2 regions of the Rugamonas sp. GW822-FHT03B10 genome follow, and region 2 is predicted to be linked to the other one. Evidence: predicted binding sites of a transcription regulator. Region 2 holds the regulator's gene; the other holds the start of a gene.
What was found. Region 2 encodes sigma-54, which starts transcription at its own class of promoters, with help from an activator protein. Its sites were predicted from a motif close to TGGCANGNAANCTGCTTT; they were not measured.
Positions count from the first base shown of each region.

Region 1: AC1RQG_RS14325 (pilin) is a predicted target of sigma-54. The motif match lies at 5,972-5,989, and genes of this name have one in related genera.

Region 1 covers NZ_JBXANP010000007.1:264,581-280,407, reverse strand. The annotation lists gene AC1RQG_RS14355 (YybH family protein) at 1-419, shown strand, start outside; gene AC1RQG_RS14350 (YheT family hydrolase) at 426-1,388, shown strand; gene AC1RQG_RS14345 (DUF2946 family protein) at 1,397-1,996, shown strand; gene AC1RQG_RS14340 (beta-barrel assembly-enhancing protease) at 2,144-3,694, opposite strand; gene moaC (cyclic pyranopterin monophosphate synthase MoaC) at 3,905-4,411, shown strand; gene AC1RQG_RS14330 (flagellar brake protein) at 4,555-5,265, shown strand; gene AC1RQG_RS14325 (pilin) at 5,355-5,834, opposite strand; gene AC1RQG_RS14320 (FHA domain-containing protein) at 6,036-6,632, opposite strand; gene sucD (succinate--CoA ligase subunit alpha) at 6,734-7,615, opposite strand; gene sucC (ADP-forming succinate--CoA ligase subunit beta) at 7,629-8,798, opposite strand; gene AC1RQG_RS14305 (DUF2889 domain-containing protein) at 8,893-9,468, opposite strand; gene recX (recombination regulator RecX) at 9,763-10,221, opposite strand; gene recA (recombinase RecA) at 10,319-11,395, opposite strand; gene AC1RQG_RS14290 (response regulator) at 11,600-12,307, shown strand; gene AC1RQG_RS14285 (sensor histidine kinase) at 12,304-13,830, shown strand; gene AC1RQG_RS14280 (DUF4212 domain-containing protein) at 13,823-14,092, shown strand; gene AC1RQG_RS14275 (sodium:solute symporter family protein) at 14,089-15,827, shown strand, end outside.
Region 2 covers NZ_JBXANP010000001.1:496,587-512,413, reverse strand. The annotation lists gene AC1RQG_RS02350 (PTS sugar transporter subunit IIA) at 1-386, shown strand, start outside; gene hprK (HPr(Ser) kinase/phosphatase) at 453-1,388, shown strand; gene rapZ (RNase adapter RapZ) at 1,412-2,275, shown strand; gene AC1RQG_RS02335 (DJ-1/PfpI family protein) at 2,383-3,552, shown strand; gene AC1RQG_RS02330 (GlxA family transcriptional regulator) at 3,615-4,703, shown strand; gene AC1RQG_RS02325 (enoyl-CoA hydratase/isomerase family protein) at 4,654-5,739, opposite strand; gene AC1RQG_RS02320 (Imm52 family immunity protein) at 5,829-6,584, opposite strand; gene AC1RQG_RS02315 (DUF6861 domain-containing protein) at 6,597-7,928, opposite strand; gene AC1RQG_RS02310 (DUF6691 family protein) at 8,054-8,464, opposite strand; gene AC1RQG_RS02305 (YeeE/YedE family protein) at 8,475-8,906, opposite strand; gene AC1RQG_RS02300 (metalloregulator ArsR/SmtB family transcription factor) at 8,903-9,235, opposite strand; gene hpf (ribosome hibernation-promoting factor, HPF/YfiA family) at 9,543-9,899, opposite strand; gene AC1RQG_RS02290 (RNA polymerase factor sigma-54) at 9,974-11,449, opposite strand; gene lptB (LPS export ABC transporter ATP-binding protein) at 11,467-12,222, opposite strand; gene lptA (lipopolysaccharide transport periplasmic protein LptA) at 12,225-12,797, opposite strand; gene lptC (LPS export ABC transporter periplasmic protein LptC) at 12,815-13,408, opposite strand; gene AC1RQG_RS02270 (KdsC family phosphatase) at 13,418-13,957, opposite strand; gene AC1RQG_RS02265 (KpsF/GutQ family sugar-phosphate isomerase) at 13,957-14,964, opposite strand; gene AC1RQG_RS02260 (monovalent cation:proton antiporter family protein) at 15,084-15,827, shown strand, end outside.

The DNA.
Region 1 (15,827 bases), on a different contig from region 2:
AACGCAGCAAACAACTCAATGGCAGCGCCGCCGAAGTGGAAGCGGCGTTCTACGATGCGCTCAACCGGGCCGATCTCGACGCCCTGATGGCCCTGTGGGCCGACGACGAGGAGATCGTCTGCATCCATCCGGGCGGGCCGCGCCTGATCGGCCACGCGGCCATCCGCGAAGCATGGGCCGCCATCCTCGAACATGGCGGCCTGCACATCCGGCCCGCGCAGCTGCACGAAACCCATAACCTGATGAGTTCGGTGCACACGGTGGTCGAGGGCACCACGGCCGGCACCGGCGAGCCGGCCCATTTGCTGGCCACCAACGTCTACGTGAAAACGCCGCGCGGCTGGCGCATCGTGCTGCACCACGCGTCCGTGGCGCCGGGCGCGGCGCCGGCCGAGGCGCCGGGACAGATCCTGCACTGAGGCCGCATGCACTATCCCGCCCCGCGCTGGCTGCCCAACGGCCACCTGCAAACCATCTACCCGGCCATCTGCATCCCCAAGCCGGCCGTCGCGTTCCGGCGCGAACGGTGGGACGCGCCCGACGGCGACTTCATCGACGTCGATTTCGTCGATGGCCAGCCGGGCCGGCCGTTCGTGGTGCTGTTCCACGGCCTCGAAGGCTCGTCCGGCAGCCACTACGCGCGCGCCCTGATGGCGGCCGTGGCCGCGCGCGGCTGGTCGGGCGCCGTGCCCCATTTCCGCGGCTGCTCGGGGGAGCCGAACCGGGCGCCCCGTTTCTACCACTCGGGCGACGCGGCCGAGATCGACTGGATCGTGCGCAAGCTGCGCGCGCGCGGCAGCGGCAGGTTCTATGTGGCCGGCGTGTCGCTGGGCGGCAACGCCCTGCTGCGCTGGCTGGGCGAGTCCCAGCACCAGGCCGACTGGGTGGACGCGGCCTGCTCCGTGTCGGCGCCGCTGGACCTGGCCCAGGGCGGCATCGCCCTGTCGCGCGGCTTCAACCTGGTCTACACCCGCATGTTCCTGCAGACGCTCAAGCCCAAGTGCGAAGCCAAGCTCAGGCAGTTTCCCGGCCTGTTCGACCTGGACGCGCTGCGCGCCGCGCGCGACCTGTACGCGTTCGACAACGTGGTGACGGCGCCGCTGCATGGCTACCGCGACACCGACGACTACTGGGACCGGGCCAGCGCCCGCCATGTGCTGGGCGACATCACCGTGCCCACCCTGGTGCTCAACGCGCTCAACGATCCCTTCCTGCCGGGCCGCCACCTGCCGCGCCGGGCCGCCGCCTGCGTGCAATTGGACTATCCTGAACATGGCGGCCACGTCGGCTTCGCCGTGGGCGGGCTGCCCGGCCGGCTCGACTGGCTGCCGCAGCGCATGCTGCACTTCCTCGAAGGCAGCGCGGCGCCTGTCCCCGCCACCCACTGACTGAAAATATGGATGACATCGTCAAGCAAGCGATGGCCAAATGGCCCAATGTGCCGCACTGCTACGGCTGGCTGGCGCTCGACGCGCGCGGCCAGTGGCGCATGCGCGACGAGCGCGCCCAGCACCTGGACCTGCCCGGCGACAAGCTGCAGCACGCGGCCCTGATCGGCTTCATCGCGCGCAACTACGGCAGCGACGAACGCGGCTGCTGGTATTTCCAGAACGGCCCGCAACGGGTCTACCTGAACCTGGAGGCGACGCCCTACATCGTGCGCACCGATCCCGCGCTGGGCTGGCGTCTGCACACGGGCGAGGCGCTGGGGCCGCTCGACGAGGCGTTGATGACGGAACAGGGGGAGTTGATCGTGCGCAGCGGCGCCGTGCTGGCCCAGCTCGACGACCGCGACGGCGCCGACGTGCTGGCCCGCCTCGAATGGCCGGACCACGCGGCCGACGACGACGCCCTGCTGGCCTGGCTGCAGCAGTCCGGCGAGCCGGCCGGTCCCGGTCCCGCGCTGCGCGACCGTGGGCAGTTGCTGCCCGTGCAGCGCGTGGCGCGCTCGGCGCTGGCGCCGCGCTACGGCTTCGTGCCCCGCCCTGCGCCCTGAGACGCCGCGGGTCAAGGGTCGGCCCCCATGGGGCTGCCCCGGTTTGCGGGTTGGGCTTCGATATGGCCCGACAGCGCGCCGCCTAAAACCAGGGTCTGACCCGAGGGTCAGACCCTTATGCCCCTGATGGCCCTTGGGCCACTTGTTCTAGCGGCCCATCATCGGCGCCAGCGCCGTATGCTCGTGCCCGGCGGCGGCCTTGTTTTCCTTCTTGCCCCTGGCGCTCAATTCCTCGCGCCGGCGCGCCTGCAAGTCGCGCTCGCGCGCGTCGATCACGGCCTGGTCGTAGAACGAGGCGTCGGGCGCCTTGCGGGCGATCACCAGCTGGTCGAGCGCCGACAACACGCCGCCCTGCAACACATACGATTCGGCCAGCGCCATGTGCTGCAACGCCACCTTGCCCTGCTTGGCGTAGGTGCTGGCCAGCAGATCATACAAGGCCGGCTCCTCGCGGTATTGCTGCACCTGGTCGCGCAGGTAGGCGGCGGCCTGCTCCAGCTTGCCCGCCGCCACCATCGCCTGCGCGTACTGGCGCGCGATGCCGCGTGACAGCGGGAACTGCTGGTGCGCCGCGTCCGCCTCGGTCAGGGCCTGGGCGATCACGGCCGGGTTGTTGTCCTGCGCCAGTTTGATGTCCAGCGCCATGCTGACGAAGATGGGGTTCGGCACCGGCGCCGGCGCCGCGCCGTACACGCCGGCCGGCGGCGGCTTGCGCATGGCGCCGCGCGCCTCGTCCAGCAGGCGCTGGGCGGTGGCCGTGTCGCCGCGCTTGAGGGCGACGAACGCCAGCCCGTACTTGGCCGACGCCACCTGCTGCCGGTTCTCTTGTTCAAGCTGGGTCTGGAAGAAGGCGGTGGCCGCGTCCAGCCCCTGGGCCGATTCGTCCTGCAGCACGCGGGCGCGGGCCCGCACCAGGTGGAAGTCGAGGCTGTCGGGCCGCTGCTTGTACGGTTGCTCGCGGATGCGGGCCTGGATGTCGGCGATGCGCTCGCTCGTCAGCGGGTGGGTTTGCAGGTAGGCCGGCACCACGTCGCTGTAGTTGCGGGTGGCCGCCTGCAGCCGCTGGAAGAAGGCCACCATGCCCGAGGTGTCGAAGCCGGCCGCGCCCATGATCTGGAAGCCGATGCGGTCGGCCTCGCGCTCGGCGTCGCGGCTGAAGTTGAGCTGTCGCTGGATGGCCAGGCCCTGGCCGCCCAGGAACACGCCCATGGCCGCGTCGCCGCCGGCCTTGGACGCCAGCGCCGCCAGGATGATGGCGGCCAGCGGGATCAGCGCGTCCTGGCGCTGCTGGCCCAGCGAGCGGGCGATGTGGCGCTGCACCACGTGGCCGATCTCGTGGCTGAGCACGGAGGCCAGCTCGGCCTCGCTCTGGGCCGCCAGCAACAGGGCCGAGTGGACGGCGATGAAGCCGCCCGGCAGCGCGAACGCGTTGAGCTGCGGATCGCGCACGGCGAAGAAGTAGTAGTCGTAGCTGGCCTCGCCGCGCGCGCCGGGACGGGCCTCGACCAGCGCGTTGCCGAAATTGTTCAGGTATTCGAGCATGGGCGCGTCGTCGAGGAAATCATGGTCGCGCCGGATGTCGCGCATGATCTCCTCGCCCAGCTTGCGCTCCATCAGCGGCGACAAGTCCTCGCGCTCGGTGTCGCCCAGGTTGGGCAGGTTGGGGATTTTCGCGGGCGGCAACGCCGTCTGCGCCATGCCCAGCGGCAGCACGCACAGCAGCGCCACGGCCAGCAGGCGCAGGCGCGGCGCGCGGCGCGGCCGGCGCTCCTGGGTGGGGGGGAGGATTCGATCTGCGTTCACGGTGCTATCATACCCGCACTTGGCCCCCGCACGCAGCGGGACCACCACCAATTGACCCATGACGGGCCGCCCCGCGCGCGGCCCACTGACGAGCGCATCCTACCCATGACGACCAGCAAAACCACGCCGCCCGCCGACGGGCTGACCCATTTCGACGCCACCGGCCAGGCCCACATGGTCGACGTGGGCGACAAGCAGGAAACCCACCGCGTCGCCGTGGCCAGCGGCCAGATCCGCATGAAGCCCGAGACGCTGGCCATCATTGTGTCCGGCAGCGCCAAGAAGGGCGACGTGCTGGGCATCGCCCGCATCGCCGCCATCATGGGCGCCAAGCGCACCAGCGACCTGGTGCCGCTGTGCCACCCGCTGGCGCTGACGCGGGTGGCCGTGGACTTCGAAACCGACGAAGCGACCTCGACCGTGCACTGCCGGGCCCAGGTCGAAACCTTCGGCAAGACCGGGGTCGAGATGGAGGCGCTGACGGCCGTGCAGATCGGCCTGCTGACCGTGTACGACATGTGCAAGGCCGTGGACCGGGGCATGGTGATGGGCGAGATCCGCGTCATGGAGAAGCACGGCGGCAAGTCGGGCGACTGGAGCGTGACGAGCTGATGGCGCCCTCGCCTCTTGTTGTTGATGCAAGTCTGCGAGTATATAATCAATAACAACCGACAATTTTTCCTGTCGGTAGACAATAAGTGGCACCGACGGCGGACAGGGGACGGGACATCCATGCAGGCAAAGAGGACGCAAGAATGAGCAGCACGGCACCGCCGAGCGAAGCCAGGACGCAGGAATACGAATTCGAGCAGATGCATTTGCAGGTCGGTGGCCGGATCCAGTTCATCACCCACCGCACCATCAAGCCGGTACAGCATTTTTCCACGTTGATCGGCTGGGTCAAGGACGAGTACATGATCGTCAAGATCCCGATGGAGAACGGGGCGCCCATCTCCCTCAACGATGGCGACAAGCTGACCATCCGCGTGTTTTCGGGCGTCAACGTGTGCTCGTTCGCCTGCACCGTGCAGCGCGTGTTCCTGCGGCCGCTGTACTACGTCCACCTGTCGTTCCCGTCCGCCATCCAGGGCACCAGTCTGCGCACGGCGATGCGGGTCAAGGTCGACATTCCGGCCCAGGTCACCACGCCGGACGGCCACACCTCGGTGTTCCTCGTCAACCTGAGCGTGTCGGGCGCGCTGATCGAATCGACCAAGCCGCTGCCCGAGGACGAGCCGACGGTGGGCCTGTCGTTCTACCTGATCGCCCAGCCGGGCAACCGCCAGGTGCGCATCAATCCCAACGCCACCATCCGCAACATCAACGTGGTCAAGCCGGCCACGGCCGACAAGGCCGAGGTGTTCACCTACGGCGTGCAGTTCATCGACCTCGACCCCATGCACTACACCATGCTGCAGAACCTGACCTACGAAGCGCTGATCGCGGACCGCCAGAAGATCGTCTGATCCGGCGCCGCTTGTTTCGTTGCCTCAATAAAAAAACGATGCAGCCTTGCGGCTGCATCGTTTTTCCTGTTACCTGTCAGCCGAGACTATCAGGTTTTTGGACGATATTTGGCAGGCAGCGTGCTGGCCGCGTCAATCGTGGTCACGCAGCTCGAGCCGGTGGTGCAGGTGATGGTGTAGATGACGGTCTTGCCATCGAAGTTGGTGGTGTCGCCGGTGCCCTGCATCGTCACGGTGACCTTGCCGACGGTCACGCCACCAGCTGGATCGGTGCCGGTGACGGCAACGTCGCTCACATATTTGCTGGTGATGGCGTTGCTGGCGGGCAGGTTAAGGCTGGCATTGTTGGTCGCGGAGCTCAGCGAGCCTTCATTGAAGGCCTGCGCGACGGCGAGGCGGGCGGGAGCGGAGATGGAGTTCGCTTCGCTGGCCTTGGCCTTCATCGTGTAGTCGCTGTAGGCAGGAATAGCAACGGCGGCCAGGATACCGATAATTGCCACCACGATCATCAGTTCGATCAGGGTGAAACCGGCTTGGGCTTGTTTCTTGATCATTTTCATCGATTTCATTTTGCTGCTCCCGAGTGAGGTAAAAAGTTTGGTGCCACGGTTTTGTATGAGCAAAGGCCGTGCCAGACCATTTTCACGACGTTTTGGGCCAGAAATCGGCGCCGGGCGCCAAATTTTGTCGATCGCGGTGACTATTTTTGTCAGTTTTCATGCCGAAATCTGTCATCCAGGCCAAAAACGGCGGTGGGCTGACAAAATTTGTCAGCTGACGGGGTTGGCCAGGCGGAACGTCATCTGGGTGCCGCCCAGGTCGATCACGTCGCCGTGCTTGAGCCGCAGCGGCTGCCGCCCCACGGCCGCGCCGTTGACCAGCGGCGGCTGCGCGCCTTCCGCGTGGGCGATGGTGTAGCCGCCGGCGTCGCGGTTGATCACCACCACCTGCACGCCGGGCCGGCCCAGCGTGGTGAGCGGCTTGGTCAGCGCCATCTGCTTGCCCGCGTTATTGCCATTCAACACTTCGATCTGGCCCAGCGGCGCCTCGGCCGCCGCGGCCGCCGCCAGCGGACGCACGCCGTCGGCGATGAACTCGACCTGGAACTTGGCGATCTTGATCATGTCCAGGTGCTGCAGGAAATGCTTGCCGATGCGGTGGCCGTTGACGAAGGTGCCATTGGTGCTGTGCAGGTCCTCGAGGAAGGAGTCGTCGAGGATGGTGACGATCACCGCATGCTCGCCGCTCACGGACGGGTGGGTCAGCACGATATCGTTGTGCCGGTGACGGCCTATCGTCATGCGCTCCTTGCTGAGCTGCACTTGCTGTTCCACCACGCCTTCGCGCGATATGATGATTTTGGCCAATCTCGATCTCCGGGATGCGGTTGTTGCGGGTCGTGCCGTGGGCGCAAAAAAAAACGGGGAGCACCAGGCTCCCCGTCATTATTCACCAACTCGTTGCCAAATTACAGCATCGCCTTCAGCAGGCGCGCCATTTCGGACGGGTTCTTGGTGACTTTGATGCCGCACGCTTCCATGATGTCCAGCTTGGCTTGCGCGGTGTCGGCGCCGCCCGAGATCAGCGCGCCGGCGTGGCCCATGCGCTTGCCCGGAGGAGCCGTCACGCCGGCGATGAAGCCGACCACGGGTTTCTTCATGTTGTCCTTGATCCAGTAAGCGGCGTTCGCTTCGTCCGGACCGCCGATTTCACCGATCATGATGACGGCGTCGGTGTCGGGATCGTCGTTGAACATCTTCATGATGTCGATGTGCTTCAGACCGTTGATCGGGTCGCCACCGATACCGACGGCGGACGACTGGCCCAGACCGAGGGCGGTCAGCTGGCCCACGGCTTCATAGGTCAGCGTGCCCGAACGGGACACGACGCCGATGCGGCCTTTCTTGTGGATGTGGCCGGGCATGATGCCGATCTTGATCTCGTCGGGCGTGATCAGGCCGGGGCAGTTCGGGCCCAGCAGCAGGGTCTTGGAGCCGGCCTTGGCCATGCGGTCCTTCAGGGCCATCATGTCGCGGACGGGAATGCCTTCGGTGATGCAGATGGCCAGGTCCATTTCCGCTTCCACGGCTTCCCAGATGGCGGCGGCGGCGCCTGCCGGCGGCACGTAGATCACCGACACGTTGGCGCCGGTTTCTTTTTTCGCTTCCGTCACGTTGGCGAAAATCGGGATGCCTTCGAAGTCTTCGCCGGCTTTCTTCGGGTTAACGCCGGCGACGAAGCAGTTCTTGCCGTTGGCGTAGTCGCGGCAGCCGCGGGTGTGGAACTGGCCGGTCTTGCCGGTGATGCCTTGGGTTACAACTTTGGTGTCTTTATTGATCAGGATGGACATGTTGATTCCTTAATTAAGCTTGACCGGCAGCGGCGGCGACAACGCTCTTGGCTGCATCTTCCATGGTGTCGGCCGAGATGATGGGCAGGCCCGATTCGGCCAGCATCTTCTTGCCCAGGTCTTCGTTGGTGCCCTTCATGCGCACCACCAGCGGCACTTGCAGGGAAACGGCTTTCGAGGCCGCGATCACGCCTTCGGCGATCACGTCGCAACGCATGATGCCGCCGAAGATGTTGACCAGGATGGCTTTCAGGCCCGGGTTCTTCAGCATGATCTTGAACGCTTCGGTCACTTTCTCGGCCGTGGCGCCACCGCCCACGTCCAGGAAGTTGGCGGGCTCGCCGCCGAACAGCTTGATGGTGTCCATGGTGGCCATGGCCAGGCCGGCGCCGTTCACCAGGCAGCCGATGTTGCCGTCGAGCGAAATGTAGGCCAGGTCGAATTTCGACGCTTCGATTTCAGCCGGATCTTCCTCGTCCAGGTCGCGGTAGGCGACGATCTCAGGCTGGCGGAACAGGGCGTTGGCGTCGAAGTTGAACTTGGCGTCCAGGGCGATGACCTTGCCGTCGCCGGTCAGGATCAGCGGGTTGATTTCGGCCAGCGAGGCGTCCGTTTCCCAGTAGGCTTTGTACAGGCCTTGCAAGTTGGCGCGCGATTGCGGCAGCGAGGCGGCCGGCACACCGATCTTGGTGGCGATGGCATCGGCGTCGGCGTCGGTCAGGCCGACGGAAGGATCGATGGCGATCGAGTGGATCAGCTCGGGGTGCTTCTCAGCCACTTCCTCGATGTCCATGCCGCCTTCGGACGAGGCCATCAGCACGACGCGCTGCGAAACGCGGTCGGTGACCATCGACACGTACAGTTCCTTCTTGATGTCGGCGCCCTCTTCGACCAGCAGGCGGCGCACTTTCTGGCCTTCAGGACCGGTCTGGTGCGTGACCAGCTGCATGCCCATGATTTGGTTGGCGTATTCTTTGACTTGTTCCAGCGACTTGGCCACTTTCACGCCGCCGCCTTTACCGCGGCCGCCAGCGTGGATCTGCGCCTTGACCACCCAGACCGGGCCGCCCAGGGTTTCGGCAGCTTTGACCGCCTCGTCCACGGACATGCACGGAATACCGCGCGGTACCGTCACTCCGTATTTTCGGAGGATTTCTTTGCCTTGATACTCATGGATTTTCATGCTGGCTTCCCTTCTGATGCTGATGTGTAAAGATCGGTTGAGATCGGTTGATATTGCGGAAAATAACTCTTGAAAAAGCAGGTGAAGCTACGCGCTATCCTGGTGCTGCTTTGACCACCCAGCGCGGGTAAAACTCGGCCACGGCCCCGCCATCGGTGCGCAGGGCATGGCATTTGTCCAGCTGGAACGGCTTATGGTGCGGCAGGTCGGCGTCGGGACTGGCGGCATCGTTGGTCGACCACACGTCGTTGGCGAACGCTTGCACGGCGGCCGTGGGCAGGATCTGCGCCAGTTCCGTCAAATGGGTGCAACCGGCGATGCCGGCCAGGCGCTGCTTGAGTTCGTGTCGGAAACCTTTCAACAGGTTCAGGCCCACCAGTTGCTGGTAGGCATGGCCGTTGGTGTCGCAGTAACCGGGATAGGGCACGGCGTCGGAAGCGGCTTCGGCCGCCACGACGTTCAGGTCCAGGTCCACGGTCAGACGCAGGGAGAGGTCATGCAGATAGGTGCCACCAGGGCGCGGGCCGGAGGCCAGCATGGTGTCCATGGCTTTGATATCGGTGATACGGGCGTCGATGTCCCACAGGCCGTCGTCGCGCTTGAACGCTTGGACGTCGATGGCACGCGTGTGCCGCAGCGCACGTCGGGAAACGGGAGTTGACAAGGACATATACCGATGCCGCTTGCGCGGCGGAAATTAATAAGCAGCCATGTGCTTGACGCACGTTGCCGCAGCTTCTACGGACAACCACCGCACCCGCGGTGCTGCAAAACCACAAAAGTGTAGCACACCATGCCCGCCGTTGCGCCAAATCATGCGGTTTGCGGCGAAAAACGGGGCCGAACCGGGGGCTTTGGAGTCATTTTTGCAAGGATTCGATGCGGTGCGCGCTGATGGCGCCGGTAATTGTCTTCACTGGGAAATGGCCGCTGGCGCGGGCTGCGGGGCCGATCCTCGGCCCCCTCAGCATGCATCGTCGGGATCGCCGCCGCCCAGGGCCGCCTGCACGGCGCGCTGGGAGAAGCCGCGCTGCAGCAGGAAGCGCATCTGCTTGTTGCGCTCGTTGCGGTCGGCGGCCACGGCGCCGAACTTGCGGCGCCACACCTCGCGGGCGCGGGCCGTCTCGTCCCCGGCCAGCGTGTTCTTGAGCTCCTGCAGCGCCTCGCCGGCCACGCCATGGCTTTGCAGCTCGGCCACGATGCGGCTGTTGCCGTAGCGGGCCGCGCGGCGGTGGATCAGGGCTTCGGAGAACCGCTCCTGCGACAGCCATTTGTTCTGTTCCAGCCAGTCCAGCAGGGCGTCCACGTCGTCGCCCTCCTCCGCGTGGCGGGCCAGCTTGCGGCCCAGTTCCAGGCGGCTGTGCTCGCGCATGGACAGGTAGCGCAGGGCGCGCGCCTTCAGGCTGGGTTGCTGTGCTGCCATAAATTCCCCTGCACGATGAACAAACCACCGGCCGCTCGCGCGGGACGGTGGTTCAGGTTGTGGTCCGCGCCGGCCTCAAGCCGGCGCCAGGCCGCGCTTAGTCGACGGCCTTGAGCTTGGCCACCGGCGCGTCGTGCTCCTCGGCCAGCGGCGGCAGCGCGCGCACGCCCAGCGATTCGCGCACCTTGTTCTCGATCTCCCACGCCAGCTGCGGACGCTCCTGCAGGAAGGCGCGCGCGTTGTCCTTGCCCTGGCCGATGCGTTCGCCGTTGTAGCTGTACCAGGAACCGGACTTCTCGACGATCTTCGCTTCCGCGCCCAGGTCCAGGATCTCGCCCTCGCGCGAGGTGCCGGCGCCGTACAGGATGTCGAAGTGGGCTTCCTTGAACGGCGGCGCGATCTTGTTCTTGACCACCTTGACCTTGGTTTCGTTGCCGATCACCTCGTCGCCGGACTTGATCGAGCCGGTGCGGCGGATGTCGAGGCGCACGGAGGCGTAGAACTTGAGCGCGTTGCCGCCCGTGGTCGTCTCCGGGCTGCCGAACATGACGCCGATCTTCATGCGGATCTGGTTGATGAAGATCACCAGCGTGTTGGTGCGGTTGATCGAGCCGGTCAGCTTGCGCAGCGCCTGCGACATCAAGCGGGCCTGCAGGCCGGGCAGCGAGTCGCCCATGTCGCCTTCGATCTCGGCGCGCGGGGTCAGGGCCGCCACCGAGTCCACCACCACCATGTCGACGCTGCCGGAGCGGACCAGGGCGTCGCAGATCTCCAGCGCCTGTTCGCCCGTGTCCGGCTGCGAGATCAGCAGTTCGTGCAGGTTCACGCCCAGCTTCTGCGCGTAGCCCACGTCCAGCGCGTGCTCGGCGTCGATGAAGGCGCAGGTGCCGCCCAGCTTCTGCATCTCGGCGATGGTCTGCAGGGTCAGCGTGGTCTTGCCCGACGACTCGGGACCGTAGATCTCGACCACGCGGCCGCGCGGCAGACCGCCCACGCCCAGCGCGATGTCCAGGCCCAGCGAGCCGGTCGACACCACCTGCACCTCCTCGATCGGGGTGCTGGAGTCCATGCGCATCACGGAACCCTTGCCGAACTGCTTTTCGATCTGCGCCAGCGCAGCGGCCAGGGCCTTGGCTTTTTCAGATGCGGGTACTGCGCCTTTTTTGTCGTCCATAATGTTCTTTCAGCCTGATGCGCAAGGGTACGCGCGGGGTTGGTGTGTCGGTACAAGCGATACTGTATAAAAAAACAGTGCTTATTGCAAGCGCGATTTTACACGAGCGTTGAAACTGATCAAATCTTGACAGCGGCCGACACAAAAACTCGCTTCGCGGGGGGAAATGTCACACAATACAGGCTTCTGCAGCCGGAGTGACTCATGCGTATTTTACTTGCCGAAGACGATAGCGTGCTGGCCGATGGACTGACCCGCTCGCTACGCCAGTCCGGTTATGCCATCGATTGTGTGAAGAACGGCCAGGACGCCGACACCGCCCTGTCGACCCAGGAGTTCGATCTGCTGATCCTGGACCTGGGCTTGCCCAAGCTGTCCGGGCTGGAGGTGCTGCGCCGGCTGCGCGCGCGCGCCTCGCTGCTGCCGGTGCTGATCCTGACGGCGGCCGATTCGATCGAGCAGCGCGTCAACGGCCTCGACCTGGGCGCCGACGATTACATGGCCAAGCCGTTCGCGCTGTCGGAACTGGAGGCGCGCGTGCGCGCGCTGACCCGGCGCGGCGCCGGCGGCGGCGCCACCGTGGTGCGCCACGGCCCGCTCAGCTACGACCAGGTCGGCCGCAGCGCCTACATCAACGACCAGATGCTGGAACTGTCGGCGCGCGAGCTGGGCTTGCTGGAGATCCTGCTGGCCCGCACCGGCCGCCTGGTCTCCAAGGAGCAGCTGGTCGACCACCTGTGCGAATGGGGCGAGGAGGTCAGCAACAACGCGATCGAGGTCTATGTGCACCGGCTGCGCAAGAAGATCGAGGTGGGCGGCATCCGCATCGCCACCGTGCGCGGGCTCGGCTATTGCCTGGAAAAATACGCTGAACCGGCCGCCACCGAGGCCGGCAAGCCCGAGGCCAAGTGAGCCCGGCCGACGCGCCAGGGGCCGCCCCGGCCGCCGACGACTACCAGCCGCCGGCCGCCGAGCGCGACGAGGAGATCCAGCATTCGCTGTTCGGCGAGATCCTCGACTGGATGCTGGCCCCGCTGCTGCTGCTGTGGCCGATGAGCATCGCCATCACCTACCTGGTGGCCAAGTCGATCGCCAACCAGCCGTTCGACCACGCGCTCGAGGACAGCGTGACCATGCTGGCCCAGCAGGTGCACGCCGTCCACGGCACCACCATCAAGCGCCTGCCGGCCTCGGCGCGCGACATGCTGCGCGCCGACGACGTCGACAACGTCTATTTCCAGGTGCTGGGGCCGGGCGGGGTCTACGTCGACGGCGACCGCGACCTGCCGCCGCCGCAGGAGGAGGACTACTTCCGCGCCGGCACCGTCCACTTCCGCAACGACGCCATGCACGGCACCCAGGTGCGGGTCGCCTATTCCTACGTCAAGCTCGACCACGAGGACCCGGACGACACCCACCAGGCCCTGGTGCAGGTGGCCGAGACGCTGGAGAAGCGCGCCAAGCTGGCCAACGAGATCATCAAGGGCGTGATCCTGCCGCAGTTCATCATCCTGCCCATCGTGCTGGCCCTGGTGTGGTTCGCGCTGGCGCGCGGGCTGTCGCCGCTGGCCCAGTTGCAGGAGCGGATACGGGCCCGCAACCCGGACGACCTCAGTCCCATCGAGGCGCGCCAGGTGCCCGAGGAGATCTCGCCGCTGGTCAACTCCCTGAACGACATGCTGGGCCGGCTGTCGCAGTCGATCGACATGCAGAAACGCTTCATCGCCGACGCCGCGCACCAGATGAAGACGCCGCTGGCCGGCATGCGCACCCAGTCCGAGCTGGCGCTGCGCCAGACCGACCACGAGGAGGTGCACCGCTCGCTCGAGCAGCTGGCCAAGAGTTCGCAGGCCGCCACCCGCCTCGTCAACCAGCTGCTGGCCCTGGCCCGCACCGAGAACCAGCCGCAGGCCGGGGTGGCGTTCGCGCCGCTGGACCTGGGCGAACTGGCGCTGAACGTGGTCAAGGACTGGGTGCCGGCCTCGTTCGCCCACCAGATCGACCTCGGCCTGGAGCCGCCGCCGGAACCGGTGCAGATCGCCGGCGACGCCACCATGCTGCGCGAGATGCTGTCCAACCTGGTCGACAACGCGCTGCGCTACACGCCGGCCGGCGGCAGCGTCACCGTGCGCGTGCACGCGACGACCGAACACGCCTTCCTCGAGGTCGAGGACACCGGGCCCGGCATCGCGCCGGCCGAGCGCGAGCGCGTGTTCGAGCGCTTCTACCGCATCCTCGGCAGCAACGTCGAGGGCAGCGGCCTGGGGCTGGCCATCGTGCGCGAAGTGGCCCAGCAGCATGGCGCCGAGGTCGACATCTACAGCAACCCGCGCAGCCAGTCGGCCAAGCTGCCCGGCAGCCTGTTCCGGCTCACCTTCCCGCTGTTGCCGCCCGCGCCGCCGGCCACCATGGACGAGACGATTTACTATGGATGAACACGCCCCGCCGCCGGCCCACTGGCAACGCACGCGCCGCCTGACCGGCCTGCTGTTGCTGGTGTGGCTGCTGACCACGTTCTGCGCCACCTTCTTCGCCCGCGAACTGTCGGGTCTGAACCTGTTCGGCTGGCCGCTGTCGTTCTATCTGGCGGCCCAGGGCGGCTGCCTGGTGTACCTGGCCATCCTCGGCGCCTACGCCTGGCGCATGCGGCGGCTCGACCGGCAATGGCGCCGCCAGCACGGCCGGGAGCGCCCATGAGCCGCTCGCTGGCGCGCCGCCTGCGCAGCACCTACCTGTGGTTCACGGCCGGCTTCGGCTGCTTCCTGGTGGCGCTGGCCGTGCTGGAGCAGGAGGGCATGCCGCGCCAGTGGATAGGCTATATGTTCATGCTGGGCACCATCGTGCTGTACGCCACCATCGGCGTGCTCAGCCGCACCTCCAACGTGCTCGAATACTACGTGGCCGGACGGCGCGTGCCGGCCCTGTTCAACGGCATGGCCACGGCGGCCGACTGGATCTCGGCGGCCAGCTTCATCAGCCTGGCCGGCGGCCTGTACCTGCGCGGCTTCGACGGCCTGGCCTACATCATGGGCTGGACCGGCGGCTACGTGCTGGTGGCGCTGCTGATCGCGCCCTACCTGCGCAAGTTCGCCCAGTACACGATCCCCGACTTCCTGGCCGCCCGCTACGACGGCGGCGACGGCGGCCGCGCCGTGCGGCTGCTGGCCGTGGCGGCCACCATCGCCGTGTCGTTCATCTACGTGGTGGCGCAGATCTACGCGGTGGGGCTGATCGCCTCGCGCTTCACCGGCGTCGACTTCTCGGTCGGCATCTTCCTCGGGCTGGCCAGCATCCTGGTCTGCTCGTTCCTGGGCGGCATGCGCGCCATCACCTGGACCCAGGTGGCGCAATACATCATCATCGTGGTGGCGTTCCTGATCCCGGCCATGTGGCTGGCCGTCAAGCACAGCGACAACCCGGTGCCGCAGCTGGCCTACGGCAAGCTGCTGTCGCGCCTGAGCGCGCGCGAGGCCGTGCTGCAGAAGGACCCGAAGGAGGCGCAGGTGCGCGCCACGTTCCGCCAGCACGCCGCCGAGTACGACGAGCGCCTGCGGCAGTTGCCGGTGTCGTGGGAGGTGGGCCGCATCGAGGCGCAGCGCCACCTGGACCGCATCAAGCAGCGCAACGCCTCGCTGCTGGAGATCCGCGCCGCCGAGCGGGCCCTGATCGCCTACCCGAAGAACGTGGACGAGGCCAGCCGCGAATGGACCGAGGCGCGCGACCAGTACCTGGCGCGGGCCGAGCCGCTCACGCCGCACGCGCAGCCGTACCCGGGCACGCCCGAGCAGTCCGACATCAAGCGCAACAACTTCCTGGCCCTGGTGTTCTGCCTGATGCTGGGCACGGCCGGCCTGCCCCATATCCTGATGCGCTCCTACACCACGCCGTCGGTCGAGGAGACCCGGGTGTCGGTGTTCTGGACCCTGTTCTTCATCCTGCTGATCTATCTGACCATCCCGGCGCTGGCGGTGCTGGTCAAGTACGACATCTACCATGCGCTGGTGGGCAGCGACTACGCCCACCTGCCCAACTGGGTGTCGTACTGGGCCAATGTGGACAAGCTCAACCCGCTGCTCAGCATCACCGACATCAACCACGACGGCGTGGTGCAACTGGCCGAGATCGCCGTCGACGGCGACGTGCTGGTGCTGGCCACGCCCGAGATCGCCGGCCTGCCCTACGTGATCTCCGGCCTGGTGGCGGCCGGCGGGCTGGCGGCCGCCCTGTCGACGGCCGACGGGCTGCTGCTGGCCATCTCCAACGCCCTGTCGCACGACGTCTACTACAAGCTGGTCGACCCCACCGCCTCGACCCAGAAGCGGGTCACCATCTCCAAGCTGCTGCTGCTGGCGGTGGCCTTCATCGCCGCCTACACCGCGTCGCAGAAGCCGGCCGACATCCTGTCGCTGGTGGGCGCGGCGTTCTCGCTGGC
Region 2 (15,827 bases):
TCGAGAACAACTGCGGCATCGCCCGCTCGACCGTCTCCGACAATCTGTTCGCGCGCGAGCGCCTGGGCTCCACCGGCCTCGGCCATGGCGTGGCCGTGCCGCACGGCCGCGTCAAGGGGATGAAGAGCCTGAAGTCGCCGCTGGCGGCCTTCGTGCGCCTGGCTGAGCCCATCCCGTTCGAATCGCCCGACGGCAAGCCCGTCAACCTGCTGTTCTTCCTGCTCATCCCCGACCACGTGACCCAGCAGCACCTGGAGATCCTGTCCGAGATCGCGGAAATGTTCTCCGACGACGCCTTCCGCGCCGCGCTGACGACGGACCCGGACCCCAAATCGGTCCACTCGCGCATCATCAACTGGGTGCCCAGCCTGCAAGCGGCGGGCTGATCCCTTGGGGCGGCGGGCCGCCATGCTAAACTACGGGCTGCCTATCACTCCTTGCAAAGAGCGCCCATGCTGCAAACCCCGCTGACGATACAAAGGCTGTACGACGACAATCGCGAAAGTTTGCAGCTCGGCTGGTTCGCCGGCTTCCCCGGCGGCGAGCGCCTGATCTCCGGCGACGTGGCCTCGGCCGCCGACCAGGTGGGCCACCTGAACACCATCCACCCCGGCCGCATCCAGGTGTTCGGTCATCAGGAAATCAATTACTACCAACGCCTCAAGTCGCTGACCCGCACCCACGTGATCGGCGAACTGATCGCGGGCGGCCCGCCGGCCCTGATCATCGCCCAGGGCCTGGAAACGCCGCCCGACATCCTCGCCATCTGCGACGAGAAGAACATCCCGCTGTTCTCGACCCCGCTGCCGGCCGCGCAGGTGATCGACTTCCTGCGCGTCTACCTGTCCAAGAAGCTGGCCCAGCGCATCATCATGCACGGCGTGTTCATGGACGTGCTGGGCGTGGGCGTGCTGATCACGGGCGACTCGGGCCTGGGCAAGAGCGAGCTGGGCCTCGAACTGATCTCGCGCAGCCACGGCCTGGTGGCCGACGACGCCGTCGAGTTCTCGCGCATCGCCCCCAACATGATCGAAGGGCGCTGCCCGGCCCTGCTGCAGAACCTGCTGGAAGTGCGCGGCCTGGGCCTGCTCGACATCAAGGCCATCTTCGGCGAGACGGCCGTGCGGCGCAAGATGCGCCTCAAGCTGATCGTCCACCTCGTGCGCCGCAGCGCGCTGGAGGAGGAGGTCGAGCGGCTGCCGTTCCAGTTCCCCACCGAGGACGTGCTGGGCCTGCCGATCCGCAAGGTCGTCATCCCGGTGGCGGCCGGCCGCAACATCGCCGTGCTGCTGGAGGCCGCCGTGCGCAACACCATCCTGCAACTGCGCGGCATCGACACGCTGCAGGAATTCATGGAGCGTCAGAGACAAGCCATGAGCGGCGATTGAGGCCTTCCGCTATCATGTCCCCCATGCGCATCGTCCTCATCACCGGCATCTCCGGCTCAGGCAAGTCCGTCGCCCTCAACGTGCTGGAGGACACCGGCTACTACTGCGTCGACAACCTGCCGCCGGCCCTGCTGTCCAGCCTCGTCACGACGTTGCAGAATGAAGGCACGGAGGCGCTGGCCGTGTCGGTCGACGCGCGCAGCGCCGAATCGCTGGCCACGCTGCCGGGCGACGTCAAACAACTGCGCGCGGCCGGCCACGACGTCAAGGTCATGTTCCTGACCGCCAACACCCATTCGCTGGTGGCGCGCTTCTCGGAAACGCGGCGCAGCCATCCGCTGTCGCACGAGATGCGCCCGGGCCAGAACCCGGCCTCGCGCCGCACGCTGATCGAATGCATCACCGAGGAACGCGAGCGGCTGTCGGCCATCGAACAGCTGGGCCACGTGATCGACACCTCCGAAATGAGCGCCAACAAGCTGCGCACGTGGATCAAGGACCTGGTGGCGATCGAACGGGCGCCGCTCACGCTGTTCTTCGAATCGTTCGCCTTCAAGGTCGGCGTGCCGCTGGACGCGGACTTCGTGTTCGACGTGCGCGCCCTGCCCAACCCCTACTATGACCTCGCGCTGCGCCCGCTGACGGGCCGCGACGCGCCCGTGATCGCCTTCCTCGACGCCCAGCCCAGCGCGGCCGAGCTGCTCAAGGACATCCGCGACTTCATCGAAAAATGGCTGCCCTCGTTCAAGACCGACAACCGCAGCTACCTGACCGTGGCGCTCGGTTGCACGGGCGGCCAGCACCGCTCCGTCTACATGGCCGAACGGCTGGCCGCCTACTTCCATCCGACCGAACGGGTCGTCCTGCGCCACCGCGAACAGTCGTAACTTCCTGCCACCGGCTGGCAGGATTTGACGGTTTTTTGTCTTTTTCATAGCAACGGCCTGCCCGATACTGGCGCTCATCTCGTCCCACCCTGAGCCGGAGTATCGTCATGCGCCACATCCAACACGCCCTCGCCTGCGCCGCCCTGTGCGGCGGCGCCCTCCTGCTGTCCGGCTGCGCCAGCGGCCCCGCCGCCATCGACGCCAGCGCCAGCAGCGGCGAGCACGGCGCCAGCCTGCGCGACGGCGCCATCGCGCCCTACCATGCCCGCCCCGGTCGCGAGCGCCCGCTGGTCGCCGTGGTCGGCGACAACGCCAGCACGGAGCTGAGCGACTACCTCGTGCCGTACGGGATACTGGCCCGCTCCGGCGTGGCCGACGTGATGGCGCTGGCCACGGCGGACGGCCCGATCAACGCCACCACCGACATGGGCAAACCCGGCTTCCGCATCGAACCCGAGGCCACCCTCGCCCGCTTCGACGCGCGCTACCCCGAAGGCGCCGACTACGTGATCGTGCCGGCCACCCGCAACACGCCCGAACTGCGGACCTGGATCGCGCGGCAGGCCGGCAAGGGCGCCACCATCGTCAGCATCTGCAACGGCGCGCAGGTCGTGGCAAAAAGCGGCGTGATGGACGGCCACCTGGCGACGGCGCACTGGTCGTCGGAACAGGAGCGCATGGAACAGCAACCGGCCATCCGCTGGGTCAGGAACGCGCGCTACGTGGCCGACCGCAACTGGGTCTCCAGCGCCGGCGTGAGCGCCGCCATCCCGACCTCGATCGCGCTGGTGGAGGCGATCGCGGGCCGCGCGCGGGCCGGCGCGCTGGCCGCCGAACTGGCCATCGCCGACTGGAGCGCGCGCCACGACAGCGACGCCTTCCAGCCGCGCTTCGGCCACAACCTGACGGCGCTGGCCACCACCGTCTACACCAACGGCTGGCTCCACCACGACGACGCGCTCGGCATCCGCGCCGCCCCCGGCGTGGACGAGGCGGTGCTGGCGCTGACCGTGGACGCCTGGTCGAGCACGGGCCGCAGCCATGCCTACCTGGTGGCCGACAGCGTGGCGCCGCTGCGCACGCGGCACGGCCTGCGCGTGATCCCCGACCGCAGCGCGGGCGAAACGGCGGGGCTGGACGAGGTGCTGGACTTGTCCCCCGCCACGCCGCCGGGCAAGGCCGTCGACCAGGCGCTGGCGGACATCGCCAGGCGCTACGGCCACGCCAATGCCTACGGCGTGGCGCTGCTGCTCGAATACCCCGGCTATCGCGATTGAACGGCGGCGCCAACTCTGGGATGATGGCGCCATCGCCCATCACGGAGCCCAGCGCGCCCGCCATGCCAGTCCAGCCCACCTGCCGCGTCGTCGTCCTCGCCCACGCGCACATGAACCTGCTCGACCTGACCGGCCCCGTGCAGGCGCTGGCCACGGCCAGCCGCCGCTGCTCCGGCAACGGCCCGCCGCTGTACGAGATCATCGTCGCCTCGGCCGAAGGCGGCCTGGTGACGACCAGCGCCGGCCTGCAGGTGATGACGGCGCCGCTGTCGGCGCTGGACGGCGTGGCGATCGACACCATCATCGCGCCCGGCGGCTGCCAGGGCCAGGAATACTTTTCGCCGCCACCGCTGATCGCCTGGGTGCGCGCACGCGCGCCCACGGTGCGGCGCCTGTGCTCCGTGTGCACGGGCGCCTTCCTGCTGGCCGCCGCCGGCCAACTGGACGGGCGGCGCGTGACGACGCACTGGGAATGGGTGGAACGGCTGGCCGCGCTGCATCCGGCCGTGCGGATCGACGCCGACCGCATCTACATCCAGGATGGATCGCTGTGGACCTCGGCCGGCGTCACGGCCGGCATCGACCTGACGCTGGCGCTGATCGAGGAGGACTACGGCCACAAGGTGGCGATGGAGACGGCGCGCCAGCTGGTGGTGTTCATGAAACGGGCCGGCGGCCAGTCGCAGTTCAGCACCCCGCTGGCGGCGCAGGCGCAGCAAGGCGAACGCCTCGCCGAACTGCATGCGTGGATGGCGGACAACCTGGGCGCCGACCTGCGGGTGGAACGGCTGGCCGAGCGGGCCGGCATGGCGCCGCGCACCTTCGCCCGTAGCTATGCGGCGAAGCTGGGCCGCACCCCGGCCACGACGGTCGCCTCGATGCGTATCGAAGCGGCGTGCCGGCTGCTGGAGGAGACCGACCAGCCGCTGAAGCGGATCGCCGCCGCCACCGGCCACGGCGACGAGCAGAACCTGCGCCGCGTGTTCCAGCGGCGGCTGGCGCTGAGCCCCAGCCAGTACCGCCAGCGCCACGCAGCGCAAACAGCGCGCGCCAGCGCGGGTGCCGGTGCCGGTGCCGGTGCCGGTGCTGATGCCGGCGGCGTTAACGCAAATGGCGCAGCGGGTGGGCGTAGTCGGGCCACACGGGCGTGAAGAAGCGCGCCACCATCTGTGGCGTCACGTCGGCCAGCGCGGCAGGTTTCCACTGGGGCGCGTTGTCCTTGTCGATCACCAGCGCGCGCACGCCTTCTAGCACTTCGCCATCCTCGAAATTGTGGCGCACCAGCGTGCGCTCCATGCGCAGGCAGTCGGCCACGTCCAGCGTGGCGCCGCGCTTGAGCAGTTCGTGGGTGACGGCCATCATCAACGGCGAACGGGTCTGCATGGCCGCCAGCGCCTTCTGCGCGAACGGATCGGCGTCCTGCGCCAGCGAGGCCATGATGGCGGCCACGGTGGGCGCGCTGAAATGACGGTCGATCAGCGCGCGCTGCGTGTGCAGCACGGCCTCGCCCGCGTCGGCGCGGAACGGCGCCGCGAAGGCCGCAATGGCGTCGCGCAGCTGCGCGCCCGGCGTGGCCTCGATCAAGGCCGCCAGCGCCGCCATCTGCGCCGCCGGCACGAAGTGGTCGGCCAGGTTCACGTACAGCGCGTCGGCCGCGCCGATGGTGAGGCCGGTCAGGCCCAGGTAGTTGCCCAGCTGCCCCGGTGCGCGCGACAGGAAATAGCTGCCGCCCACGTCCGGGAACAGGCCGATGTTCACTTCCGGCATGGCCATCTTCGTGCGCTCGGTGACGATGCGCACGCGGCAATCGGGGCCGCCCTGGGCCACGCCCATGCCGCCGCCCATCACCACGCCGTCCATCAGCGCGATGTAGGGTTTGGGATAGTGGTGGATCAGGTGGTTGAGCGCGTATTCCTCGGTGAAGAAATCCTCGAGCAGCGCGCTGCCGCCCTGCGGGCCGGCGCGGCCCACGTCGTAGAAGAAGCGGATGTCGCCGCCGGCGCAGAACGCCTTCTCGCTGGTGCTGCGGATGACCACCGCGTCCACCTGCGCGTCGTCGCGCCAGGCCAGCAGCGCCGCCGCCAGGTCGCGCACCATGGCCAGCGACAGCGAGTTAAGCGCCTTGGGGCGGTCGAGGGTGATGAAGCCGGTACGGTTGCTGACGCTGGTCTGGACAAATTCGCTCATGGCTGGAATGCTGAGAATGATCGGACTTGTATTCTAAACGGCTTCCGGTTTGGCGCGCGGCTGGCGCAGTGGCTTTGTGCTCGTCGGCACTAGACTAGTTTTTCAGCGATCAGCAGGCTGCGCAAACGGCGCGCGTTCTCCACCTGGGTTGGGTTGTCCGGCGAGATGATGGCAGTATCGAGCGAAATCAGGGTTCCGCCGTCGGGCGTTTGATCAAAAATCAAATCACGAAGAGCAGCACTGTTACGAAGGGCTGCGGCGCGCGGATCGCGCAAGTAGGTCAACCACCCGACGTAAGGTAGTCTCTCATCGGTAATTGCATCAGAGAACGAGTGTTGAGTAATCAAGCCCTCCATCGGCGCCCATAAGGCAACTGTTTTACACAACAGATTCTTCAAGAATTGATAGTCGTATAACTCGCGATGAAAAGCTCGCTCATCAACAATGGCGGGAAAAGAAACCGTGACGGCGTTTGGTGTTCGACATTTGTAACTGCCGGCATGAATGCTAACCCCAACCCCTCCCGCAGACGCGGGCATCCCGGTGTTATATCGCATCGAATATCCAAAAATGCCGGTTGATAGCCACGACGGGGTTCCATCCGGGTTCGCCAACTCATACAAGTTTTCCTTGCTGCCAGCGTGGCGATAGATCAGTTCTTCCAGATTGCTTAATCCAGACGATATCTCGATCGCTGAGTTTGGTCGGTCTCCGACCCAGCTCAACGATTGAAAGATTGGATGAATGCGCCCCAGCTCTAAAAGAAATGCTTGTGAAGCATCTGCGTACTGGCGCAAAGTCAACGATCTTTCAAACCAGTAAATTCCCAAATAAAAGTAATTCATCCAAGATCCGTTCTATCGATTTGGTGTCAACACAAGCTCAATTTCCTCTAAACGCTCATCCGCAAATACCCTACCGATGGCGACCTGTGCTTCCTTAGTGCTGACATGCCACTCAATTGGAATGCCTCCAGATGCATTGACTTGATTCCGCGCCTGTTTGAGCAAGTCTTCCTGCCAAAATTCTGTATCTTGTGGTGGATACCCTCTCCAATCCTTCGCGTCAATCAAGACCTTGCGCTCTGCATCGTATCCGTCAAAGCTGACTTTGCCCGATGGTACTCCGGCGCAGGGCACATCATATTCAATTCCGCGCCGCACGCCCGTGATTTGTTCTTGATATGCCTCACCACCCGTGCGTTTTGGCGACAACTGCCATGTCCCGGGGCCGCCTTCGGACTTGCCAACGATTTGCGCGGCCTCACGTAACACCTGGCCCGTCGCTTCGGCCGGGCGAGGCGCTTTCGCTGTTGAACGCGGCCGGGCCGGTGCCGGCTGCCCGGCCGATGGGGCCGGAAGCGCCCCATTGCCCGCGCCCTTGCCCCGCTCCTGCAGCAGCGGATGATTGCTCAGCCTATCTGCGTTCTGCTCCAGCCAGCCCGCCATTTTCGGCCCCAGGCGCGCGCTTTGCCGCACTTCCGTCAGCAGCGCCGGCAATTTTTCCTTGCCCCTGCCGAGGTAGGCGACGATGCCCGCCAGCAGCGCGATGGCCAGCAATTCATGGCCACGCGCGAACGCATGCGATGCCTGGTAAGTGCTGGCCCACGGGTAATCGACGCCGTAGCCCGGTCCATCGGCGGAATAGGGATTGAGGTCGGGCATCTTGCCCCACGCCAGCCGGAAGCCATCCTCGTAATCGCGGGCGACGCGTGGCAGGCTGTCGGCCAAGTAGCCAAGCACCGACTTCAGGCCGAAAAATCCGAGCAGCATGTTGCCGCCCTGCGCGCCCAGCATGGCGCCCGCCGAGGCGCCCGGCAGCACGCCGATGCCAAATGCGAGCACACCCAGCCCGCCGCCTATCATGCCCCCAACGAGCGCACCACAGCCGACGTACAAGGCGACGTCATGGATGATTTCCCGCAAGACCGGCCAGACGTCGGCCAGGGCGATGCCGCCCAGCTTGGCCCGCAATTCGCGCAAGGCGATCGCTTCGGATGCGCCTAGCGCTTCACGCACGCGCTGCGCGCGCACGCCCAGGCCAAACTGCCCCTGCCGGTGCCACAGTTCGTCATTCGATTGGTGATGGAAGTCGGCGCGGCGGCGCGCGATGATGGCCTCGTCCAGGCGGTCATTGTGCCGCCGCAGGCTGGCGTAATACGCGTTGCGGTCAAATGGGAAGCTGCTCATGGGAAGCGGGCTGTGCGTTCACGTCCGCACAGCATGCGCCCCCATCAATCAGCGGTGTTGAGACGGCACAAACGGCGCCGCCGCCGTCCATCTCCGTCGGCGCGGCGGGGCCGCGCAGGCAGCGCTCAGCGCCGCTCGAGCATCTCGAACATGCCCATCCCGGCCACCATGGCGCCCACGAACAGCAAGACCTTGCTGCCGCCCGTGGTGAGCGAGGCCAGCGCGGGGCCGGGGCAGAAGCCGGCCAGGCCCCAGCCGGCGCCGAAGATCAAGGCGCCCAGAACGAGGCGGCGGTCGATCACCTTGGTGCCGGGCAGGCTCATGGCCACGCCCAGCAGCGTCTTCGGATGTGTGCCGGCGTAGCGGAACGCCAGCATGCCGACGGCGATGGCGCCGGCCATCACGAGGCCCAGCGACGGGTCCCAGTTGCCGCCCAGGTCGAGAAAGCCCAGCACCTTGGCCGGGTTGGTCATGCCGGAGATAATCAGGCCGATGCCGAAGATCAGGCCGGACAACAATGCGATAGCGATGGTCATACTTTTCCCCTTAACCGAACACGTGGCGCGCAATAAACACGGTGACGAAACCGGCCGCCATGAAGGCGCCGGTGGCCACCATCGAGCGCGGCGACAGGCGCGACAGACCGCACACGCCGTGGCCGCTGGTGCAGCCCGAACCGTAGCGGGTGCCGAAGCCCACCAGCAGACCGGCCGCGATCAGCGTGCCGCTGCCGGCGTCGATCTGCACGGCGGGCAGGCCCGCCACCAGGCTGTAGGCCAGCGGCGCGGCCACCAGCCCGCCCACGAACGCGAGGCGCCAGCCGATGTCGCCCGCGCGCGGGCGCAGCAGCCCGCCAGCGATGCCGGCGATGCCGGCGATGCGGCCGTTGAACAGCAGCAGCAGGGCCGCCGACAGCCCGATCAGCGCGCCGCCGATCAGCGCGCCCCACGGCGTGAAGAGATTCCAGGCGATAGTCATAATGTGGCTCCTTGGCCGTCGTCATTGCAAAACTGCTGGTACAGCACCTGCAGCACCGCCAGCGCCGCCGGGCTGGCTATCCGGTAAAAAATCTGCTTGCCTTCGCGCCGCGTGCTCACCAGCTCCTCCTGGCGCAGCACCGTCAGCTGCTGCGACAGCGTGGGCTGGCGTATGCCGGTCAACTCCTCCAGCATGCCGACGCTGTATTCGTCCTGCGTCATCTGGCACAGCAGCAGCAGCCGGTCCGGGTTGGCCAGCGCCTTGAGCAGGCCGCTGGCCTGACCGGCCTTGGCCCGCAAATGATCGATATCGATGGTCGCATCGTCCATGCGTCCTCCCTTGCGATTGGTTACAGCGAACATTATACCTAAATATATATTATGTGCGCATAAAATTTCAAGTGGCCGTTTGAACAGGCGAGACGACGTGGTCGACATCCGCGGCAAGAAGGTGGGCGTGATCGGCGGCGGCGGCAACATCGCCATGGCGCTGTTCGCCGGCTGCGTGGCGCGCAGCGCGCCGCCCGGAGGCAATACGGTTTATACCGTTTATATTGTTTTATCGTATCGGCCCGCCGGCGCGGGGCGCAAAAAAGGGCGCCAGATGCGCCCTTTGTTTGGTGTGCCGGGGACCGTCTTATGCGGTGGCGGCGGGTTCGAAGGTGTCCGGCAGATGCTTGATGGCGTCGTGGCCGTGTTCCTGAACTTTGGCTTTGTATTTCATGACCTGGCGATCGAGCTTGTCGATCAGGGTGTCGATGGCGGCGTACAGGTCCTGCGACAGGCTCTCCACGTACACGGTCTTGCCCGACATGCGCAAATTGATTTCGGCCTTCTGGCGCTTCTCTTTCTCGGTGAGGTTATCTACGGTCAGGATGACAGCAATATCAATCACTTGATCGAAGTGGCGTTTGACGCGCTCCAGCTTGTTCTGCACGTATTCGCGGATCGCTGGGGTCACTTCGAGATGATGTCCACTGATGGTGAGATTCATACACACTCCTAAAGATGATGTCGCTGGCGGTTAGTGCCGCGCCCATTGCGGCCGGGCGCGCAGGAACCAGATAACTACAAAGATTTACGGAGACTGACTGGCGGGATCTTCAACGCTTCGCGATATTTGGCAACAGTCCGTCGCGCAATCACCATGCCTTGTTCTCCCAGCATGTCCGCAATCTTACTGTCGGATAAAGGATTTTTAGGGTCTTCTGCTCCTGTCAATTGCACGATCAGTGCCCGTATCGCCGTCGAGGAGGCTTCTCCCCCCGCTTCCGTGGCGACATGGCTACCGAAGAAATATTTCAACTCAAACATGCCATGCGGGGTCAGCATATATTTTTGAGTTGTTACCCGAGAAATAGTGCTCTCGTGTAGTCCCAGTGTATCAGCTATTTCGCGCAACACAAGGGGCCTCATGGCGACCGCGCCATGCGAGAAGAAATTCTTTTGCCGCTCCACGATCGCCTGCGCCACGCGCAGGATGGTGTCGAAGCGCTGGCGCATGTTCTTGATCAGCCACTTGGCCTCCTGCAGCTGGGCCCCCATGGCGCCCTCGCCCTTGCCCTGCTTGAGCAGGTTGGCGTACATGGCGTTCACGCGCAGGCGCGGCATCACGTCGTTGTTCAGGCTCACCTGCCAGCCGTTGCGGGCCTTCTTGACGATCACGTCCGGCACCACGTAGTCCGACACGTCCGACGCGAACGCGGCGCCCGGATGCGGATTGCACTGGCGGATCACGGCCTGGGCCTCGCGCAGGTCCTCCTCGTCGCACTGCAGGGCCTTCTTCAACTTGTTGAAGTCGCGCTGGGCGAACCAGGCCAGGTGCTGCTCGACGATGGTCAGCGCCATGCGCCGCGTCACCAGCGGCACGTGCGGCATGCGCTTGATCTGCAGCGCCAGGCATTCGGACGCGTTGCGCGCGCCCACGCCCACGGGGTCGAAACTTTGCAGCAGGGTCAAGGCGGTGTGCAGTTCCTCGGGCTCGATCGCCAGCTCCTCGGGCAGGCGCGCCAGGATCTCCTCCAGCGGCTCCTCCAGGTAGCCGTTCTCGTCGAGCGCGTCGATGATGATCTCCACCAGCGCCCGGTCGCGCGTCTCCAGCACCGTCACCCGCATCTGCTCCATCAGGTGCTCGCGCAGCGTGCAGTGGTTGGCCTCGAGCTGGGGCCGGGCGTCCTCGTCGTCGGAGGTCTTGGCGCGGCCGGCCTCGCCCCAGTCCATCTCGCCCTCGGGCGCGCCGTCGCCGTCGCCGCCCTCGTACGGTTCGGCCTCGGCCGGCGCGGCGGCGTCCTGCTGCTGGCCGGGCGGACCTTCGGGCGCCGCCTCGGCCGGCGCGCTCTGCTGGCTGATGGCGCCGTCGGCCAGCAGCCGCACCGAGTGGTCGAGCGGATCGTCGAGCCGCTCCAGCAGCGGATTATCGGTCAACAACTGTTCCAGTTCCTGGTGCAACTCCAGGGTGGACAATTGCAGCAGACGGATCGATTGCTGCAGTTGCGGGGTGAGCGCGAGGTGCTGCGAAGTGCGCAGTTGCAATGACTGTTTCATGGCTTGACTTACATACCTTACATACGGAAGTGTTCACCCAGATACACGCGACGCACCGACTCGTTGGCGATGATGTCGTCCGGCCGGCCTGACGCCAGTACCGTGCCCTGGTTGATGATATACGCGCGGTCGCAGATGCCCAGCGTTTCGCGCACATTGTGATCGGTGATCAACACGCCGATGCCGCGTTCCTTGAGGAAGCGCACGATGCGCTGGATCTCAATCACGGCGATCGGGTCGACCCCGGCGAAGGGTTCATCGAGCAGCACGAAGCGGGGGTTGGTGGCCAGTGCGCGCGCGATCTCGACCCGGCGCCGCTCGCCCCCGGACAGGGACAGCGCCGGATTGTCGCGCAGTTTCTCGATTTGCAGGTCGGCCAGCAGGGTATTGAGCCGTTCATCAATTTGCGCCTTGGATAAAGGCTTGCCGTTCACTTGCTGGATCTCCAGCACGGCGCGGATGTTCTCCTCCACCGTCAGCTTGCGGAACACCGACGCCTCCTGCGGCAGGTAGGACAGGCCCATCACGGCGCGCCGGTGGATCGGCAGCGACGAGATGTCGACGCCGGAGATGTCGATCGTGCCCGCGTCCGACGGCACCAGGCCGACGATCATGTAGAACGAGGTGGTCTTGCCGGCGCCGTTCGGCCCCAGCAGGCCCACCACTTCGCCGCACTCGACCTGCAGCGACACGTCGTGCACCACCTGGCGCTTGCCGTAGCTCTTTTGCAGACCGCGCACGATCAGGGTACTGCCGCAGCGTTGGGTCTCCATCGTCATTTCCCCGCCGGCGGCACGGACGCGGCCGGGGCCGCGCCCTTGTTGGACGGCTGGATCACCATGGTGCCGCGGCCGGCGCCGGGCTTGCTCTCGCCGCTGGCCGTGTTCTTGACGGCGAAGAATTCCTTGCGGCTGTCGTAGGAGATGAACTCGCCGCGCACCTCGTCGCTCGGCTTGCCCGCCTCCAGGCGCCGGATCTGGGCGTTCGAGAACAGCTTGACCAGTTCCGTCTTGCCGTCGTACTCGATGCGGTCGGCCTGGCCCTCGACCCACTGGTCGCCCTCGCCGTCGCGCTTCTGGCGGAACGTGGCGGGGGTGCCGGGGGTGCTGGTCATGGTCACGTACTGGTAGCCCTCAGGGTCTTCCTTCATCACGGCCTTGGGCGACTTCATCTGCAGGGTGCCGCGCGTGAGGATCACGTTGCCGATGGCGGTCTTGGTCTGCTTGACGTCGTCCACCTCGAGCTGGTCGAACTTGATTTCGGTGGGCTTGCTGGAGTCCGCCTTTTCCGCGTGGGCCAGCCCGGCCGCCGCCCACAACAGGGCGGCCGACAGGATAAATTTGTTCATTGCGAGTCCGTTCTATGTCAATGCGCCGCCCGCGGCGGCACGTGGATCTGGCCACGGCCGCCCAGCTGGATCTGGCGCGTGGCGTTGTCGGCCTTCATGCCGGTGCCGCTGGCGCTGGAGGCGCCCAGTTGCAGGGTGACCGGCTGGTCCGTTTCCATTTTCTCGTCGTCCGGGTACAGCGTCAGCGCGGACGTGTTCATCCGCATGGCCTGGCTGGTGGCCGTGGCCGGACGGTCGACCCGCACGTCGCCGCTTAGTTTGACGCGGCTGTTGTCCTGGTCCACGCGCGCCCGCTCGGCGCGCACGTTCATCGGCGGCTGGTCGCCCGACAGGCTGTGCACGGTCGGGCGCTCGACGTCGGACGAATCGTCGGCCGGGTGGTGGGTCAGCTTGTCGCCGGCGATGATGTAGCTGGGCTGGCCCGCCTGGTCCAGGCGCACGAAGCTGAAGCGCTCGATGATGTAATCGGGCTCGTTGCGGTGGCTGTCGGCCTCGGCCTGGCGGCCCGCCTGGTTGACCACCTGCACCAGCCAGAACGTGCCGAGCGCGAACGCCACCCCGAACAGCATGATCAGGGTCATGCGCCAGCGGTATGCCGTTTTCTTGTGCATGATGCCGCCTCAGACCAGGAACTGGGCCATGATCTTGTCGTAGTTGCCCTGCGCCCGCAGCAGGAATTCGCACACTTCGCGCACGGCGCCACGGCCGCCGGCCGCCTCCGTCACGTGGTGCGCGCGGCCGGTCACGTCGGCGCGGCCATTGGGCACGGCCACCGCGAAACCGACCCGGGTCAGGATCGGCAGGTCGACCACGTCGTCGCCGATGAAGCCCACCTGGTCGGCCGTCAAGCCCGTCTTCTCGAGCAGCGCGTTGAACGGGGTCAGCTTGTCGTGCCCGCCCTGGTGCAGGAAGGCGATGCCGAGGTCGGCCGCGCGCTTGACCACCTGCGGCGACACGCGCGCGCTGATGATGGCCGTCTGCACGCCCGACTCCTGCAGCAGCTTGATGCCGAGGCCGTCGTGCACGTTGAAGGTCTTCAGGGCCTCGCCGTCGGCGCCGTAGTGCAGGCTGCCGTCGGTCAGCACGCCGTCCACGTCGAAGATCATCAGTTTGACCTTGGCGGCGCGGGCCACGTTCTCCAGTTTGTAGGCTTCCTTCATCAGATCACCTTGGCGCGGGTCAGGTCGTGGATGTGCAGCGCGCCCACCAGCTTGCCCTGCTCGTCCACCACCAGCATCTGGTTGATGCGGAACTGCTCCATCACGGCCACCGCGTCCACCGCCAGCTTCTCGGCCGTGATGGTGCGCGGGTTCGGATGCATGACGTCGCGGATCACGACCCGGGTGAAGTCCTGCACCTTCTCGATCATGCGGCGCAGGTCGCCGTCCGTGAACACGCCGATCGGGCGCTCGTCGGCGTCGACGATGGCCGTCATGCCCATGCCCTTCTGGGTGATCTCCAGCAGCGCGTCGGTCAGCTTGACGTCGGCCGTCACGCGCGGCACGTCGGCGCCGCTGCGCATCACGTCGCGCACGTGGGTCAGCAGGCGCCGGCCCAGCGCGCCGCCCGGATGCGAGCGGGCGAAATCCTCCTCCTTGAAGCCGCGCAGGTCCAGCAGCGCCACGGCCAGCGCGTCGCCCAGCGCCAGCGTGACGGTGGTCGACGCCGTGGGGGCCAGGTTCAGCGGGCACGCCTCCTTGGCCACCGACACGTCCAGGTGCACGTCGGCCAGTTGCGCCAGGCTGGAGCCGGGTTTGCCCGTCATCGAGATCAGGGCGCTGCCCATGCGCTTGACGACGGGCAGGATGGCCATCAGTTCCGAGCTTTCGCCCGAGTAGGAGATGGCGATGAAGGCGTCGTCGGCCGTCACCATGCCCAGGTCGCCGTGGGCGGCCTCGGCCGGGTGCACGAACAGGGCCGGCGTGCCGGTCGAGGCCAGCGTGGCGGCGATCTTGCGCGCGATGTGGCCGGACTTGCCGATGCCGGACACGACGACCCTGCCCTTGCAGTTGAGCAGCAGCGACACCGCGCGGCCCACGCTGTCGTCCGTGGCCAGGCGCGCGTGCAGGGCGGCGATGGCGTCGCCTTCGATCTGCAGCGTCGCGCGGGCCAGTTCCAGCGCCCGGCTGGCGGTGGCGGGGTCAATTCGATCAAAAGCTTTCAGCATTGTTTTTTCATGGGTTACACTCATGCCGAAAGTATAGCCGAATTGGGTAAGCAAAAAACTTGCCAGTGGTAACAAAGGCTGACAAACAACGGAATCCCCTACCCATGATACGGAATTAAATGTTCTCATCCCTGGAACTGACTCTCTTGCTGCTGGGCGCGGCCGTGCTCGGCGTGGTCGCGTTTCGGATGATGCACATGCCCCCCATGCTCGGCTATCTGGCCGTGGGCATCCTGATCGGCCCGCACGCGCTGGGACTGGCAGAGCAGAACGAGGCCAGCCAGACGCTGGCCGAGTTCGGCGTCGTGTTCCTGATGTTCTCGATCGGGCTGGAATTCTCGACCGCCAAGCTGATGGCCATGCGCAATATCGTGTTCGGACTCGGCATGGCGCAGGTGGGGCTGACCATCGCGCTGGCCATGGGATTCGGCTGGGCCATCGGCCACGTGCTGCCGGCCAGCCTGCACCTGGGCTGGCAGGGCGCGCTGGCGCTGGGCGCGACGATGGCCATGTCGTCCACCGCCATCGTCTCGAAGATGCTGACCGAGCGGCTGGAGCTGGAGAGCGCCCATGGCCGCAAGATCATCGGCATCCTGCTGTTCCAGGATCTGGCCGTGGTGCCGCTGCTGATCCTGCTCCCGTCGCTGACCGAGCAGCCCGACCGCCTGCTCGAGACGCTGGGCTGGGCCGCGGTGAAGGCGGTGGTCGTGCTGGCGCTGCTGCTGCTGCTGGGCCAGAAGCTGATGCGCGGCTGGTTCACCATCGTCGTCAAGCGGCGCTCGCAGGAACTGTTCATGCTCAACCTGCTGCTGGTGACGCTGGGCGCGGCCTGGATCACGGAGCGGGCCGGCCTGTCGCTGGCG